One region of the Butyricimonas faecihominis genome, then DNA from elsewhere that is predicted to be linked to it. Evidence: riboswitches for the same ligand, from Rfam matches in the RefSeq annotation. Region 1 holds a riboswitch; each other region holds the start of a gene.

Evidence for each region. Region 1 has a riboswitch for cobalamin ahead of R8806_RS11820 (TonB-dependent receptor). Riboswitches for the same ligand answer to the same signal wherever they lie in the genome.
Region 2: linked by a shared signal. The riboswitch ahead of R8806_RS12225 (ABC transporter substrate-binding protein) and the one ahead of R8806_RS11820 (TonB-dependent receptor) in region 1 are both predicted to bind cobalamin.
Region 3: linked by a shared signal. The riboswitch ahead of R8806_RS12205 (PKD-like domain-containing protein) and the one ahead of R8806_RS11820 (TonB-dependent receptor) in region 1 are both predicted to bind cobalamin.

Annotation. Positions count from the first base shown of each region.
Region 1 is NZ_AP028155.1:2,829,184-2,834,962, forward strand. Features, by position in the region: gene R8806_RS11820 (TonB-dependent receptor) at 1-2,231, opposite strand, end outside; cobalamin riboswitch at 2,339-2,540, opposite strand; cobalamin riboswitch at 2,585-2,793, shown strand; gene R8806_RS11825 (TonB-dependent receptor) at 2,850-5,090, shown strand; gene R8806_RS11830 (sirohydrochlorin cobaltochelatase) at 5,100-5,779, shown strand, end outside.
Region 2 is NZ_AP028155.1:2,937,251-2,943,029, reverse strand. Features, by position in the region: partial or broken gene R8806_RS12245 (AAA family ATPase) at 1-125, opposite strand, end outside; gene R8806_RS12240 (ABC transporter ATP-binding protein) at 223-978, opposite strand; gene R8806_RS12235 (FecCD family ABC transporter permease) at 975-1,928, opposite strand; gene R8806_RS12230 (IS110 family RNA-guided transposase) at 2,104-3,102, opposite strand; gene R8806_RS12225 (ABC transporter substrate-binding protein) at 3,499-4,587, opposite strand; cobalamin riboswitch at 4,751-4,956, opposite strand; partial or broken gene R8806_RS12220 (cob(I)yrinic acid a,c-diamide adenosyltransferase) at 5,003-5,172, opposite strand; gene R8806_RS12215 (hypothetical protein) at 5,189-5,779, opposite strand, start outside.
Region 3 is NZ_AP028155.1:2,931,303-2,937,081, reverse strand. Features, by position in the region: gene R8806_RS12210 (hypothetical protein) at 154-840, shown strand; cobalamin riboswitch at 1,010-1,211, shown strand; gene R8806_RS12205 (PKD-like domain-containing protein) at 1,447-3,162, shown strand; gene R8806_RS12200 (hypothetical protein) at 3,182-5,239, shown strand; gene R8806_RS12195 (hypothetical protein) at 5,251-5,779, shown strand, end outside.

The DNA.
Region 1 (5,779 bases):
TAGAAAATACCCGCATCCATCAACCACAAGGCCGGATCGTACAACCGGTTATCTATATTCCGGAACACCTTATCCTTGAAATTTCCACTCAAATGGAATGACAAATTCTTTAGCACCCCGCGTGGTATCGTGTAATCGGCATAAGCGTAGAATGTCGTACGAGGCACACCCGTGGCACGAACATTTTTATTCTGTTCCTTATATTTAGAGAAACGTCCGCTCTCGGCAATTTCCCGCAAACGATAGTCCGACCAACCGAGACCTCCCGTAACTTGTAAAGTCGGTAACGGACGAACAACCACCTCAATGTCAAAACCTCGCGAGTCGGCTCTTCCGACTTGTCCCCGGATACTCTTCTCCGTGGCCACGCCATCCACCAATACCGTCGTGTCTCCCAGACTCTTCACGATATTATACTTACGAATATAAAACACGCTTGCGTTTATATCCACCATCTCGTTCAAGGTGTAACGTACACCGACTTCCGTGGAATACCCCTTTTCCGGCTTGAACACTTCGCCCCCATCCTCGTCAGGATTGAACTCGTTACCCTTGCGGTCCAAATACATCACGGTAGGACTATATGTCGTGGTTACAGGATTGAAATAAGAAGAAATAGAACCGTAGAATGACAATTCAGGCATAGGGAAATACACGACACCCACTCGATACGTGAATGCCGAGGTCTCCACCTCTTTCCATTCTTTCCTGTTCTTCGTTTCATATTTCTGTTTCCCGTCATCAATCGTGGCACTTGATGTTTTCCGGCTATACAAATCCACACGCCCGGATGCCATCATTTTCCACTTATCATTAAATTCGATCACGTCATGCAAATAAATTCCATGCGTTCTCTCCGTGCGCAGGGAAACGGCTGAAACTTTCGTGTCCCACCACCCCTGCACGATATGCGGATCCCGCACAGGCAAAAGTGCATCCAAGCCGGGCCCCCACAAATCGTCATCTCCATAACCGTTATACTGGGCGAAATCAAAACAATTGTACGTCCATCCCAACGTGTAGTTATGCAACACGGAACCTGTCTCGAACTTCCCGGTCAACTCGATCGTGTTATTCACGTTTTTATGGTCCGGGTTAAAATTCAACGGGTTCTGACGGGCAGCATTTCCCCGTTGAACCGTATCCAAGTCAACATAAATCTTCTCGGTCTCTGACTTTTTATAATACCATTTGTATATCGGGTCTTTGGAAGTGCGGTAAGAAAGCCCCTCAATACAATGATAATCCAAATCACTGTGGAAATAGGAAAAACGTTCTTTCAACTTCATCCAATCCGTGATCTGGTAAACGTATGACACAGACATATCCCATACTTTCCGTTTCATGTAATTATTGGCAAAGTCATTATAAACCTCGCGGTAATCCGCCTCCGGGTGACGATCCCCCTTCAGCGCGTACGGTTTGTCTCCGTCCACGTAGAACATATCACCGGGCATAACGGGTGCAGCCCCGATCTCGGTCGTGTAATCATCATCGGCATAACTACCGGTCACATCAATACGTCCCCACTTTCCTAAATCAGCTCCCAAAACACCATACACGGAAAAACGATTTGCATTCACCTCACGCCATCCGTCACCCGTTGAATAATTGATATTGGCACGATATTCGAGAGGTCCCACAAGTTTTCCCCCGAAACCAAGAGTAGCTCGTCTCTCATCCCAGCTACCATAACTGATACGAGCGTTGGCCGAGAAATCGGGAGATGCTTTCTTGCGCACGATATTCAACACGCCACCCATAGCCGAATGTCCGGCCAAAATAGCAGCGGGACCCTTCAATAACTCGATAGACTCCACGGCAGCCAAATCCCCGTAAGGTACGTTATTCTTCAACGTCCGCTCATCGCGAATCCCGTCAATCATAACAACCGCACTCCCCTGTCCGCGAATGGAAAACTGTTGGAATTGCCCGTATTGTTTGTCTTTCGCTACAATCCCCGGCAAAAACTTAACGGCATCCATCAGATCGACAATCCCTTTCCGGTCAAGCATCTGACTAGACAACTTGCTCACCGTTATCGGAACGAAACGTAAAGGCACATCCAATCCCAACAAATCAATCCTCTTCTTTTTCTGCATCACATCCACCTGATCGATACGGAATAAAGAATCCGTGATACTCTTTTTCTTTCGCTTGTCGTTCTCTTGAGCGAGAAGCGAACCGACACACACAAACAGCAACAATGCTAATACAACAACTTTTTTCATACAACTATATATTAATAATGAATAAAGCATTATTAACATAGTCTTTTGGGCAACATGAGTCTAAGGTAAAATCCGTCTTTTTCCCTCTCGCTTTTTTTCCCGAAAGCTATGGTTTATCTTGTTCGGCAGGTCTTCTGACTTGTTCCGGATTTTGTTGCCTTCCCAGTTTATAACCAGTGACATTTGAAGTACAAAATCCCTTGTAAAGGAACTTACAGCTGCGGGTACAGTCCCGGATTCACACCGGGTTCCCTATTAAGCGTTACCTCCATGACCGAAGGTTCCGCACCAAAACTTGGTGCGAAAGTAATACATTTTTTTCATCCGGCAACAACCTTTTATAAAAAATTATATACATTTGTCTCGTCTTAGGTGATGTGTTGATGCCCAATTAACACACAAGAGGGAAGCCGGTTAGAATCCGGAACAGTGCCCGCTACTGTGATGCCCGTTTCTCCGGATAAGGAGATTCAAAGAAAGATTCTTACACCACTGTCCACACGGATGGGAAGGTATTTTTCTTAGGCGTAGTCAGGAGACCTGCCAAGACAAACATAGGTAATAGCGTATTCTCGGGGTCAGGAATACTATTATAAACATTTAAAACATCATCATCTAATGAAGAGAATTGTAATGCTAGGCATGATATTCATGTTAGCCTTGGTAAGTACCTCGTTTGCAGAGATCACATTAAAAGGAAAAGTCACAGATGCAAAGAGTGGAAAAGCCCTCATCGGTGCAAACGTTCGTCTGGTCGGAACAAGCATAGGGATTGCCACCAACAACAAAGGGGAGTTCATTCTAGAAAATATTCCGGATGGCACGTACACGCTACGGGCAAGCTATTCAGGCTACGAAGTTGCCTCGATAAAAGTCAACAGCAACAAAAACGACATTCTATTCCGGCTCACGGCCACCCCGGTAAACCTGAATCAAGTTGTCGTCACGGGAACGGGAACACACCGCCGTTTGAAAGATTCTCCCGTACCCATCGAGGTCATCAGCGGTACTGACTTGAAAAGTGCGGGCGTGAACTCCTTCGAAGATGCCCTCCTGTTACTGAATCCTTCATTCAACATACGTCCCACCGTCATGGGTTCCTACTTCACGCTGAACGGCATGAGTAACAAATACATCCTCATCCTTGTCGACGGCAAAAAAGTGGCCGGGGACGTGTCCAACAACACCGACCTCTCCCGTATTGACATGAGCCGGGTCAAGCGTATCGAAATACTGAAAGGAGCGGCATCCGCACTCTATGGTTCCGACGCTATTGCCGGGGTAATCAACATCATCACGGAACAACCGAAAGACCCGATCAGCGTGCAATCCAAGACCCGTTTCGGGGGAGAATCCAGCTTCTCGCAAAATGCCAGCATAGACCTACACTTTGGTAAATTCACCTCTTCCACCTCCTACCAAAGGAGACAGATGGGAGGCTGGCAATTAAGCCCTTACGAGATTGACGGGGACACAGCCATACTCACGAGAAGAGAAGCTTCCAGCAAGTTCCATTCCAACATTGTCAATCAACGCTTCACCTACGCCCCGGTGAAAAGCCTAAGCCTGTACGCCCAAGGGGGATATTTTGACCGGGAAGTAAACCGTCCCGTGCAGGAGAAGAAAGATGACGGGGGCTACACCTATGACCTAACCTACATGGACTACAACATCGGCGTGGGCGGACGCTACCAGCTAAACTCCACCGATTACATCGCACTGGACCTCTACATGGACAACTACGAATACAACAAACTGTACACCGTGGCACAGGTCAGTAAAAAAGACACGACCTTCCGCATCGGGGACGAGGAATTGACGAAACGCCAGAAATACTACAACGGGAACCTGAAAGGCGTGTTTAAACTAGGCTCATACAACAAAATTTCCGCAGGTACCGAGTACACGAACGACTACATGAAAAACCCCGGAAACCTCGAAGAACCGGAAGAGATCTACACGCTGGCCCTGTACGCGCAAGACGAGATTCGCCTCTGGAAAAACCTGCAAATTTTGCCGGGATTCCGCTACGTGTACAACGAGATGTTTAAGAACCGCTTTACCCCGAAAATAGCCTTGATGTACACCCTCGGCTCCTTCAATTTCAGAACATCCTACGCCGCCGGTTTTAAAACCCCCAGCATACAAGAACTATATTACGATTACGAAGCCCGCGGGGCTATCACCATCGGGAACCCAGACCTGAAACCGGAAAAAGCAAACTACTACAACATCAACGTGGAATATGCCGGGAAATATCTGAATGTCTCTGTCAACGGGTACATCAACGACGTGAAAGACATCATCGAGAAATACGACGTTGGGGTTACCGACGAGGATAAAGCGAACGGGATAAAAACCCGGAACGTGTACCACAACCTCGACAAAGCCAGTATCAAAGGCTTCGATGTCACGATCAATAGCTACTTGGGTGCCGGGTTTTCTGCCGCCGGATCCTACAACTGCGTGTATGCCGCCGATGATTCCGGACGCCGCCTGAGCGAATCGGTACGCCACGCGGCAACCTTCCGGGCCGGGTGGAGCCATGAATGGAACAAGTACAAACTACGGGCCAACATCAACGGGAGAATGCAAGGTTCAAAATACATCTACAAAAAGACCACGGACAAAACAACCGGGAAAGACATTTACACCGACGTCAGCGCCCCCAAGTACCAGCTCTGGAACTTGGCGACCACCCACACCTTCGCTCCCGTGGGTAACTTCCTGTTCGAAATCAACGCCGGGATTGACAACATCTTTGACTGGACGGACGATCGCCCCAGCGGGGTAAACTATGCCACGCTAAACCCCGGACGCACACTATTTGCCAGTCTCATTATTCGTTTCACCAAATAAACAAACATCATGAAAAACATATTTACAGCTCTACTTTTATTGACAAGTCTGTTCACATTTGCCCACGGTGGAGGTGGTTTCAAACATTCCGATATATTCAAGACTCTTGGTCCTAATGACAAAGTAGCCATTCTCATGGTTCACTTCGGTACAACTCACGATGACACCCGAGCCTTGACCATCGAGGCCATTAACAAAAAAGTGTCACAAACATTCCCCGGAGTGGAAGTCCGTGAAGCCTACACTTCCCGCATGATCATGCGCCGCCTCAAAGAGAAAGGTATGGTCAAACTGAATCCGACCGAGGCCATGGACAAACTGATTGCCGACGGTTATACCCACTTGATCCTTCAACCCACGAACATCATCGAAGGAATTGAAATGGAAGCCCTGCAAAAAGAAGTTGCATCATACCAAACGAAGTTCAAAGACATTCGCTTAGGGACAGCTCTTCTTCATTCTCCCGAGGATTACCAAGCCGTGGTAAAAGCGATTGCCGCATCAATCAAGGACAAGGAAAAAGGGGATTGCGTCTTCGTATGCCACGGGACCTACCACCCGGCAAACTCAACCTACGGGATGCTCGACTACGTGATGAAAGCTCAAGGACACAAGAACTACCACGTGGGAACGATCGAAGGTTACCCCACGATGGATGATGTAATCCGCGAACTCGAAGCGAATAAGGC
Region 2 (5,779 bases), 110 kb from region 1:
AGAAAGTAATAACTACCTGTTTTTACCAGTCGGTAAATCAAGGCGGTCTTGTCAATATAGAAATAACCTTCTTTTCGGATTTTCTCGAAATTCTGGATACCTATGGGATAAATTTTCTCACTCATGCGCGTTCGTTTATGGATAATAATAGAACAAAGATACTCAATTTTATATGATTATCGAAAATGAGCGACAAGTTTAATGCCAGTCTTAAACAGCCTTTCACCGGACACGTATACGCAATTCTTTCGGGTCGAACGTGATGGTCTCGTTACGGAACAGGCGTTCGATATGACCGCTGTTAATCATCTGTCGCGTGGGTAGGTAATGCAAATGCGGACGATCGACCAGGGCGATGGAATCACAGAGCGTGAGAGCAATATCCAGTTCGTGGGTTGAAAAAAGGATACATTTGTTTTGTTCGTGAGCCAGTCTTTGCAATAGCACTCCCAGCTCGTAACGGTTTGGCAGGTCCAGAAAAGAGGTGGGTTCATCAAGCAAGATGATAGGAGTGTCTTGTGCGAGGGCCCGGGCGATCATGATTCGCTGGCATTCCCCGTCCGACATCTGGTCCATTGTTCGTTCGGCATAGGTGGACATATCGAGTAATGCGAGGGATTTATCAACGATTTCCCGGTCTCGTGGTTGCAGTCTTCCTACCCAGTTCGTGTAGGGGGCCCGCCCGAGGGCGACTACATCCCGGCATTTCAAGTTAGGAATCCGAACCTTTTCAGTAGTCACGAAACTGACGGTGCGAGCCAGTTCCTCCGGTCGCAACCCGGCAAGGTCTTTCCCGGCCAGCAATATTCGCCCGGACTTGATTTTCCCTAACCCCGCCGTGGCCCGCAGCAAGGTACTTTTCCCGCTGCCGTTACGTCCCAGCAAGGCGATCAGCCCGCCCCCGTCCAAGCTGGCCGACACCCGGTCCAGCAGGATTTGTTGCCCGTATCCCAGTGTTAAAGATTCCAGTTGTATCATGCCGGTCGAAGATTTTTATATACCACCCAAATAATTACCGGAATTCCCAGCAGGGCGGTAATACAATTCACGGGTAGCACGAGTGTTTTAGCAATAATATCACATATCAACATGGCCACGACTCCTAGTAATATGCTTCCCGGCAAAAGTGTCCGGTGATCCGCGTCGTTAAACAACATACGGGCCACGTGAGGCACGGCAAGTCCGAGAAAGCCCACCGGGCCGCAGAATGCCGTCACGGTTCCGGTCAACAACGTTGTCGACACGAAAATAAGCGTTCTGGCACGCCGTATATTCAGTCCCATCGTCTGGGCATAGCTCTCCCCGAGTAAAAGAAGATTCAATGCCTTGATACAATAAATCGAGAGAATGACGCCCACGCAAATCACGGGAATCATGATAAACAGTTTCGTGGTCGTGACGTGTCCCAAGGAGCCCATCGACCACAGGAAAAACATTTTCAATTGCTCGGCAGAACTCAAGTACTGTAAAATCTGTATGATAGCTCCCGCGATGTAACCGATCATCACTCCCATGATCAACACCCCAAGGATATTTTTCACGTAACGACTGATGATGGCAATCAGTAACAGGACCATGACGGCCCCGCCCCATCCGGCTCCGACAATACCTACCGACTGCCAGAACCCGGAATGTGCCAGTCCCAGCAAAGGAGCCCCTAGGATAAAGAAAGCAACGCCTAGTCCCGAACCGGAGCTTACTCCCAGCAGGTAGGGGTCTGCCAGCGGGTTCCGGAAAACGGTCTGCATCTGCAAGCCGCTTATCGAAAGTGCCACACCGATCAGAACGGCCACGATCACCCTTACCAAGCGAATCGACAGCACGATATTCCGGGTTGTCATATCCGTCTCGTTACCCGTGAACACGTTCCAAACCTGCCCGACGGAAAGTGCCGAATCTCCCGACACCAAGTCGAGCGCGAACAGCACGAAAACCAGCAGGCTCAGGAAAAGGAATATGATCGAATTGCGTTTCACGATAAAATTGAAAATGACATCACCGTTATTAATTTCTTGATTTATGATTTTAGATTCCAGCCGCACGGGGGGACGCTTTAACTACCCCCTCTAACTCCCCCTTATTCTTATGGTTTAAACAAGTAAATCAAGTAAAATTTATGGAATAAATATCATTTTTTCTAATGACGGCAAAAACACGAGCGACCAGCTTGGCCCTGATGGCATTGATGACGGTCATCTTGTTTTTGCCTTCTTCCACCTTTCTCTTGTAATACACTTTCAATTCACTCTTCTTTTTCCTTGTTATAGACAAGGCAGCCATGTGTAGTAACGTTTTTACCTGCTTGTTTGCCCTGCGCGAGACCCTGTTACGGGAGCGCACGCTACTGCCGGAGGTGTACTGGAAAGGGGCGATTCCCGCGTGACAGGCAAACTTTCTCGAGTCGGTGAACCTTGTGAACGCCGCGGTCTCGACGATAAAACACAAGGCGGTTTCCCTTCCAATGCCCTCCACCGAGGTTATTATTTTCATTTGACGTTTTAAAACATCACAAGAATCGATGATTCCCGTTATTTCTCGCTCCACGACATCGATCATCTTCTCTAGTTCCTTGATCACGTGTTTCAACCGGTTTGCCTTCGCCTTGTAAACGGTACTCTCCATGAAATTTTTCTGGTCCGAAAGTTGCCCCTTGTACTTGCTCAAGTCCGAACGGTAAAGAGAGCGTTCCTGTCTCAGTTGCTTGACCCGTTCCAGTTCCGGGGTAAGCTCGTGATACAACATGGCCTTGTCATTGAATCGAGAAGCGTACAACGCTATCCGCCGGGCGTCTACACGGTCGTTCTTGCCACGATGAACTCCCGACGAGTACTTCAACTGGGCGGGATTTTCCAGCCACAAACGACAACCTAGATCCCGGCAAGCCAACGTCAAGGGGTAAGTGTAATTTCCCGTGTGCTCGGCACAAACAAGGCAACTGCAAAGATCCAAGCCCCGCTTTTCCGCCATGTCGACAAGGAAACGGTGGATCGCGGACGGGTTATTATCTATAACGTCCTCTTGCAAAACTTCTTTACCTTGAAGAACGCAAATGTCAAGTTTATTTTTACTCACGTCGATGCCTATAAAACAATTATTTTCCATACTTTTGTGTTTAACAAGTCTAGAGAGAAAGGATTTTGAACCTGTCCCAAGTACCTTAACAATTCAAGTTAATTTCTTATACGGGCCTGGGTTCAAGAAAGGGAAAGGAGTCCAAATAAGGGGACGAGCATGAAAGCTCACCACAGGGGTTGGTTCACTCCATTCCCGCCTTTCTTTCAATACTTTGGTTTATCCTCCAAGTTTAAGCATTTATTATTATTGTTAGCCAAGTGTTCGTCTATTTATTTCGTGTACAAATCTAAGGTACACAGGGGGAGGATACGCTACATTGTAATATCGTAGCGCCTTCTCGCGTTCGTCTCTTCCCCTGTGTAAGGGGGAGCCGGTGGGGGTAGATGCTTTTTTCATTCTAAACTCTAAATTTTAAACTCTAAACTATTCCAAGTGCCTGTAATAATACAAATCCTCCGTCACCAGTTCCGGGTGCAGGATTTTGATCAGGTCCCGGAGTACGATGTCCGGGCGTACAACAGCCGATTCCCAGTAATCATTTCCCCCTTCGGGCGTTAAGCGCAAGTTATTATTATAGATCTTGTTTTCTTGGATGGCTTTCGCGTCCTTGAATTTCGGGTTCATGATCTTTAACTCGTCGAGAGTTGTTGCCATGCCTACATTCAACCACACGTCAGCCTCGCGAATCAACCCGTAGGCTGTTTCCAGTCCGATGGGTTCGGCCCCGTTAGAGGTGTTTTTCTTGTAAATATAATCCCCTCCCGCGTCCGTGATTAATTGTGCCACGTAGCTTTTCACGGAAGGCATGGCCCAACTGTCATTCCACGGCGTGTTCAGCATGACGGTAGGACGTTTTTCCACGTTTGCCGTTAACTGTTTCATGTTGTTATAACGTTCGGGTATTTCTTTAAATACTTTTGTACCTGTTTCCCGGCTATCCGTCAATTCGGAAATGGCAACCAACCATTCAGCCTTGCCCAGCGGAGATTCTTCCAAGTATTCCCCCACGTACATATAAGGAACATTCAATTCTTTTAATTTGTCCGTCACGGTTGATTGCGCGTCCCCGATGCCGTAAAGTAACACGAGATCCGGGGCCAACCCGACAAGAAGTTCGTAATTTACTTCTGCCCCCATGTCTTTTATGGTTTCTTTGTGGGCAAGGACATACGGGTTGGAAACATAATTCATCCCGGAAACTCCGACTACTCGATCTACTTGGTTAATGGCATCCAGCATGGCGATATAAGTGGATGACATGCACACAATTCGTTTGGCTCCCGCAGGAATAATCACCCCGTCAAAATCTTTCGGTGCCTGCTCTCCGTTCCGGGCCACGAAGTAGGACATTTCAATGCCTTCCGCTCCCTGCCAAGGATTACGCACGCGAATAATCGTGCTTTCCGTGTTATCAGCTCCCATGATGTCGAAGCCCGCGGCGTATTCCGGTGAGTAAACTTCCTTCGTGAAGGCGGTCGTGGACTTTGTTTTCGTCTGACAACCGGATAGCATCAGCAGAACGATTGACGTGAATAAAAATAGTACTCGTTTCATATATAATAGCTTTTATGCTTCGAGAGATATATTTACGCGAGCGGGAAAAACCTGAAACGGTAAATCAAAACAGAATGACCTTGCCATCCAACCTGACTACCATCTGAATCCCGCAGATGCAAATCTGTCCCTCATCATAGCAGGTCTTCTGACTTATCCCTTTTATCGTGCCTTCCCAGCATTCTAACCAGTGGCAAACGTACGATAAACTTTTCCTTTAAAAGGGGGAAATACAGCAACGGGTATTGTCCCGGATTTGCACCGGATTCCCTTTTTCATTCAATACAACACGAAGTGGTGTATGAAACTATGACGGTGCGAAAATAGGTCGTAATTTTTAATTAGACAATAAATTGGATAAAAGATTTTTATTTCATTGGTATGAACCACCTGTTAGGCGAGGTTTTCGATGATCAATCCCGTCACGGGGGAGGATGCCAAGCGTGTAATAATGTTTAACTTCTTGCATATCTGTCACAAGGTCCCCCATGCCGATGAATTCCCGCGGGCGTAACGTCCGGTAATCACGATTTCGGAGAGAGGGGGGAGCGTATGGACATTACACTCCCGCGTACACGCTTGGAGAGAAACGGGTGGTATCTTTATTGCCGAAAAACAAGTAGAGATGCAGGGGTGTCCCTTCCGGTTGTTTTGCTGCCGGAATGTCCACGGTCACCTTGCCATCGCCCCGAAACGAGTTAAAACACGTGATCATTTGCGGGGCGCGGGGTAAGGTCCCGTAAAAATATCCCACGTACACTTGATCTGACACGCTCGCTTTCGGGCAGTCAATGTCATTTTCCCAGTTTAGGGTCACGGACCATCCTTCCCTTGTGACACCCGTGATCACCGGTGCATCCAGCGTGCCTGTCGAGAATCGGAATGTCGGGAAAGCCCATACCCCTTCTCCCGGGCGAAAACATCCTCCGTTTTGAGAATGGAATAAGGAATCGCTTTTATTTATTCCCATCTCCTTGGCCATGAGTTTCCATATCGGTAAATCCCCGATGGCACGACGATAGATTCTCCACATTTTACGGGCTTCCGTGAAACGGCTGGAGGATTCCTCTTCCCCCTCGGTTCTTGTTTTTTTAGGGCTCCGTCGTGATTTGCAGGCCCGAACTTTATTGCCGTGTCGGTAATAGGTTAT
Region 3 (5,779 bases), 100 kb from region 1:
GCTTTAATAGCGTTTTAATAGCGCTTTACATGAAAGTGATCACTTATATCTCATGAATAATACATGTAATAATTTATTTATTTAGTTTGAAAGTGTGACTACATCGGTTTATTTGTGTATCTTTGCTGGCGAGGAACATAAAAATAACAGGATATGGCGGAATTTGTAAATCCACTTGGAAAGATTCGGGGTAAGTTCGGTAACGTGATCACTTACGGGGGACCAAGCGGGAAAAATTATTGCCGGGGGACAAGCATCTCGCGTAAACCGAGTCAGGAACCGCAAAAACGACAGTCCGCGGCTTTCGGGACGATAACGGAACGGAAAATATGGATGAGAAATGCCGTCCAGTTGGGATTTCCCGGAGGGAACGGTTACCCGAAAGGTTTTCGGGGATTTACCAGTGCGAACGTGATGGATGCGGTGACCGTGGAGAAAGCAAATCCGGAAAAACCTTTCAATAGCCGTAAGAAAGCAGTCAAGGAATTTAACGGGGTGATCAACTACGAGAAATTACGCGTGGCAGCGGGTTCGTTGGTGATCCCAGAAATTCGTGCCGAGGTTGATATGGAAAATCGGAGAATCTTTTTCACTCACGAGAAGGAAGAAATCGAGTCCGTTGATTGCTTTCTGGATGATAAGATTTATGCCGTGCTTCTTTGTAAGACGAAATATATTTGTCGTGTCGAGGAGTTGGGACTTCGGGGAGAGACGATAGAAAAAAGCGTGAACTTTTCAGAAAAAATAGCCGGGGAAGGCCTTGTCATTTATGTCTTTGCTAAAAATGCCGACGGGAAGGATGTTTCCGATTCGGTGTGCCTGTGGGAGGCTGAATCGTAAATGAGTGATGGAAGATACGAAATGTGATGAGGTTTCGTTTTATGAGAACGATGAGCTATAACGGATTGTATTGTAATAATTAATAATCATGTCGGGTATTTGTAAATGATAAATTTTGTAAAATTCTAGAATTATAACTTTAAAATTCAAATACTATTTGTTTTTTATATATTTTTGCGACGATTTTGGTGTCACACCCTGTTTCAGGCGTGTGGTGAAAAGGGAATCAGGTGCGAATCCTGAACAGACCTGCTGCTGTAAACTCCACTAAAGTCCGTGAACAAGACTCACATCCACTGTTTCGACACGAAATGGGAAGGGCGTTCAAGGATGGAGCAAGTCAGAAGACCTGCCAATATCATGGATCTAAAGCTTTCTGGGACTAGAGCTTGGATACAGAAAACATTATTTTTATCAGACTGTTGTGCGATAGACAATTATTGCTATTTGTATCTATTTGGACCGGAAAGCTGTTGTTTTGTGTCAGCTATGAATTGAATGCTTGCTTTTGTGGTGTTACCGCGGGCATATGTGGTATGTATTGCAAACAGGAGGTTGAAATAAAAATAGGATGAAAAGAATTGTCGAAATAACAGATTAATGATTATGAGAAAAAAAAATCAGATTAGGCTAGTGTTGCTTGTGATGTTCTTTATCGGGGGCTTTACGGCATGTGATGACGATGATGAAAAGGTTCTCGTCGGTAATCCCGATTTCTCTTTTAATTCAGAGACGGGAGAGTATAAGGTGAAGATAGGTAAAGAGGTGGCACTAAAGGCTTCGGTGACGGATGCAGTGAATCCTGTTTATTCTTGGAAACAGGAGGGGGTGATCGTGGCAAATGACACGGTTTATCTTTTTAAAGGTAGTCAATTGGGAGAGTTTTTCGTGAATTTCCGCCTTGATGCGGATAACGGTAGCGTGGAGAAACAAGTAAAAGTAACCGTGGTGGATCGTTTGGCACCTTCTATCACAATGTCGGCTTCGGCAGTGGCATATTGTGGTTTGGAGAAGGAGATGGCGGCCATGACGGACTACACGGATGAATCGACTACTTTTGAATGGAGCTATAACGGGAAAGTTGTTGGGCATGATTCTATTTATGTGTTTAAGGAGGATGATATTAATGTTTACACGGTGGCGTTAAAGGTGACGAATGAGGATGGGGCCGATGTGAAGAATATCAATATATCAGTTATTCCGGAGGAAAAGCCTATATTATTCTTTGATAACGGGCGTTACGTTTTGCCTTCTCAGTTGAATGATGTGCGTACGATGACTTGTCCGATCGGGAAAAATGTAGTACTCGCTCCCGTGAAATTCTCGATCAGTGATCTGGCTGTTTACGAGTGGAAAGTGGATGGTGTCGTGCAAGAGGGTGAAACGTCAATTTGTTATAATTTTACCCCTTCTGTTGAAGGGAAAACTTATGAGATTACCGTGACGGCAAACGATAAGGAAAAGACGGCGATGGCCACCGTGAATGTCGTTTGCGAGGCTCCGGAAGGAACTCATTTTAGAGAAACGAAAGCTACAAGTAGCTATATTTCGAATACTTGTTATGAATTTATTCCTGCTCCCGGTCAATTTATCAGGTTTACACAGAATCAGACGGCAGAGGATGCCCGGATGTCAATACAGAAGACGTTGGATAGCGGTGGAGGAGAGTCTTGGATAGCTTCTTTGGGAGCTTGGGGCGGTTATTTTATCTTGCAATTTGACCATAGCGTTAAAGATGATGGTAAAGGTGAGGCTGATTTTGATATCGTGGGGAACCCTCTTGGTAAACATTGGTGTGAATGTGGTGTCGTGTGGGTGAGTCAGGACGAGAATGGTAATGGCATTCCTGATGATACTTGGTACGAGCTTAAAGGTAGTGAAACTGGTAAGCCCGGCATCACTCAGCGATATGCGTTGAAGTATTTCCGGCCCACGGCGGAGAAACAGGATGTGCTGTCTATCGATAATGACGGGAATCTCCGTTTCTTGGCCCGTAATGCTTATCACCCGGATAGCGGTTATTTCCCATGGTTCCTTAAAGAAGAGTATTATATATTGACGGGTACTTGTTTGGGAAATCAATTTAAAACCGAGGGACTTGAAACGAACTGGGGTTTTGATTGGGGATACGTGGATAATATTAACGAGCCGACAGGTTTTCGCATCGAGAACGCGATCCAACAAGACGGTTCCCCGGCTAATCTTAAATACATAGATTTCGTGAAGGTTCATACCGCGCAAATGGGACAGGGGGCTGCTGTCGGAGAAGTTTCTACTGAATCCTCGGCTGCTATTGATTTACGTTTAAAAGCTAAAAAATAGGACTAAAAACAAGCGAATTATGAATAAGAATATACTTTGGGGATTTTTTCTCATGCTTTCTTTTATTATCGGTTGTGAAGATGATAATGATCCGTTTTCCGGAGATGACAATTTTATTACCTCGTTTACCCTTAAACAGGGCGATCAAGTTTTTGTCGCGTCTTTTCGGGGTGATACGATTTTATTGAATATGCCTGAGAATGTTTCTTTTTCAGGACTTGCCGCAGAAGTTATATGTAGTGAAAACACGACGATAAAACCCGATCCGTCAATGATTGATAACTGGGAACAACAGATGTATTTTGTTGTAACGTCACATTCCGGGGTGGAACGGAAGTATATGTATATTCCGTCCCGGAGTTATTTTTCTGCCGAGGGAATCATCATGCTTAATACGCAAGAGGAGGTTGATGCTTTTGGTGCGAAGGGGTATTCTCGTGTTGATGGCAGTCTTATTATCGGGCGTCAGGTAGGAACGGATACGATTACTTCGCTGGCGGCGCTTTCCTCTTTAAAAAAAGTGACAGAGAATGTGGTCCTTAATCGTTACTATTTAGGGAATCAGTTCGAGGGTTTGGATAATCTCGAAGAGGTAGGTGGTTCCCTCCAAATCAATTCAGCGGATAGCTTGTGGGTGGTGGTGATGGATAACCTCACTCGTGTAGGCGGTGATTTTAATATCACGAGTGCTTCTGCCGCGGAGGTTTCTTGCCCGAAATTGCAGTCTGTAGGTGGTAGCCTTACTTTGGCAACTCCTTTTGTATCATCAGATTTTTCGGCTTTGCAATCCGTGAGTGGTAATCTTTCCTTGAATGGTAAGTCCACTGTTCAGAAGATGGTTTTTCAATCTCTTGATAAGGTTGGAGGTTCTGTTAGCGTGAATATGCCTGTCGTGCGTCTGGAATTTCCTGAATTGATTTCTTGTGATAACTTGAACGTGGCGAAAGGGTCTCTATTGTTGCTTTATTGTCCGAATTTGCAAACCATTGCTTCTGCATTGAGTATTTTGGAAAATCCGTTATACGAGATTACATTCCCTGTCTTAACCCGTGCGGGAAGTATTAACTTGACGTGTACCGGTGTGAATCAATTTAATTTACCGTTGTTACAATCTGTTGATGGAGATTTCAGTATAGCGACGGCGGGTATTCTTTCCGATAATATCGCATCACTTGAGAGTGTGGGGGGAACTCTTACAATTAAAAGTAGTGCGGAGCGTTTGCAGTTTCCTTCCAGTTTGAAAAGCTTGAAGACTCTTGTCTTGGCGAATGGGATCGGGGAAGTTGATTTGCGGGGTGTTCAGATTGATGAACTGAGATTCACCGGTACCGGGCTTGAAACTACCACGGTTATCGCGGATGATCGTTTCAATGGTGGTATTAAGTTGGAGAATTTAGGTGGGTATATGCCTAAATTACAAGGATTTCATGAAATTGAATGGTTGACGATCAGTTCGTTGAGCTTGCGGGAGGGGACGGTTGAAATCAATGGTATTCGTAAGATAAACGGGGATTTTTCTTACTGGGTGAATTATAACATAAAACCAGTGTCTCTCTCAGATCTTGAGGAAATTGGAGGTAATTTTAAATTATATTCTTCGAGCGTGAAAGAGCATTTTCCCAAGTTGACAACTATTGGAGGGGATGCAACCATGAGTATTGATCTTTATGATGAAGAGACTTTCCCCTTGTTGGCAACCGTGGGTGGGAATATGATTATCCAGACGGGATACTCGTATTACGGGGATCGCGGTCCTCTGGAAATTCTCTACCCGTCTCTTAAACAGGTTGGTGGCACGCTTGATTTGCGTCCACTAGGACCGAATGTTTCGAGTGATAACGATGATGTTAATTACAAGAATACGAAATGGGAGAATTTGGATTTCCTTTCTTCGTTGGAGAAAATTGGGGGGCTACGTATCCGAAAACATGATAAACTTGCTTCTTTTGCCGCGATTAAGGCTGCCGTGCTGACTTGTCCGGAGGATAAATGGCAGGTTGAGGATAATCTTTATAATCCTACTTATAAACAGTTGGTGGAGGAAGGACAATGGACGAAACCAAATATTCAAGAATAAGAATGATGAAAATGAATAGATTTTTATATATACTCGTTGTAAGCTTTATGGCTTTACTTGTCTCTTGCGAGGATGATGACAGTATTTTTTCCGGAGACGAAAATTTTATTACTTCATTCCGTCTTCTTCAAGATGGTAATACTTATACCGGACTTGTTTCCGGAGATACGTTGTTGCTTCTTGTTCCCGAAAATGTGTCTCTTGAGGGGGCAAAAGTGGAGATCGTTTGTAGTGAGAATGCCAGCGTTTCACCTGATCCGGCTGAAGTGGAAAATTGGGGAGAGGCGTTTAATTTTACGGTTACTTCCTATAACAATAATCAGCGGGTTTACAAGTATATGGTTACCAGAACGGTTTTAGCTAGTGAGGGAGATGTCCGTTTGACAACCCCTGAGGAGGTTGAGGCTTTCGCGGCTCGTGGTATTGGTAAAATAGAGGGGAATCTTGTTATTGGTAAGCTGGCGGGAAGCGTGAAGGAGGATTCGCTTACTTCCATTGCTGCTCTCTCGGCTTTGAAGGAAGTTACGGGCGTGGTGACGA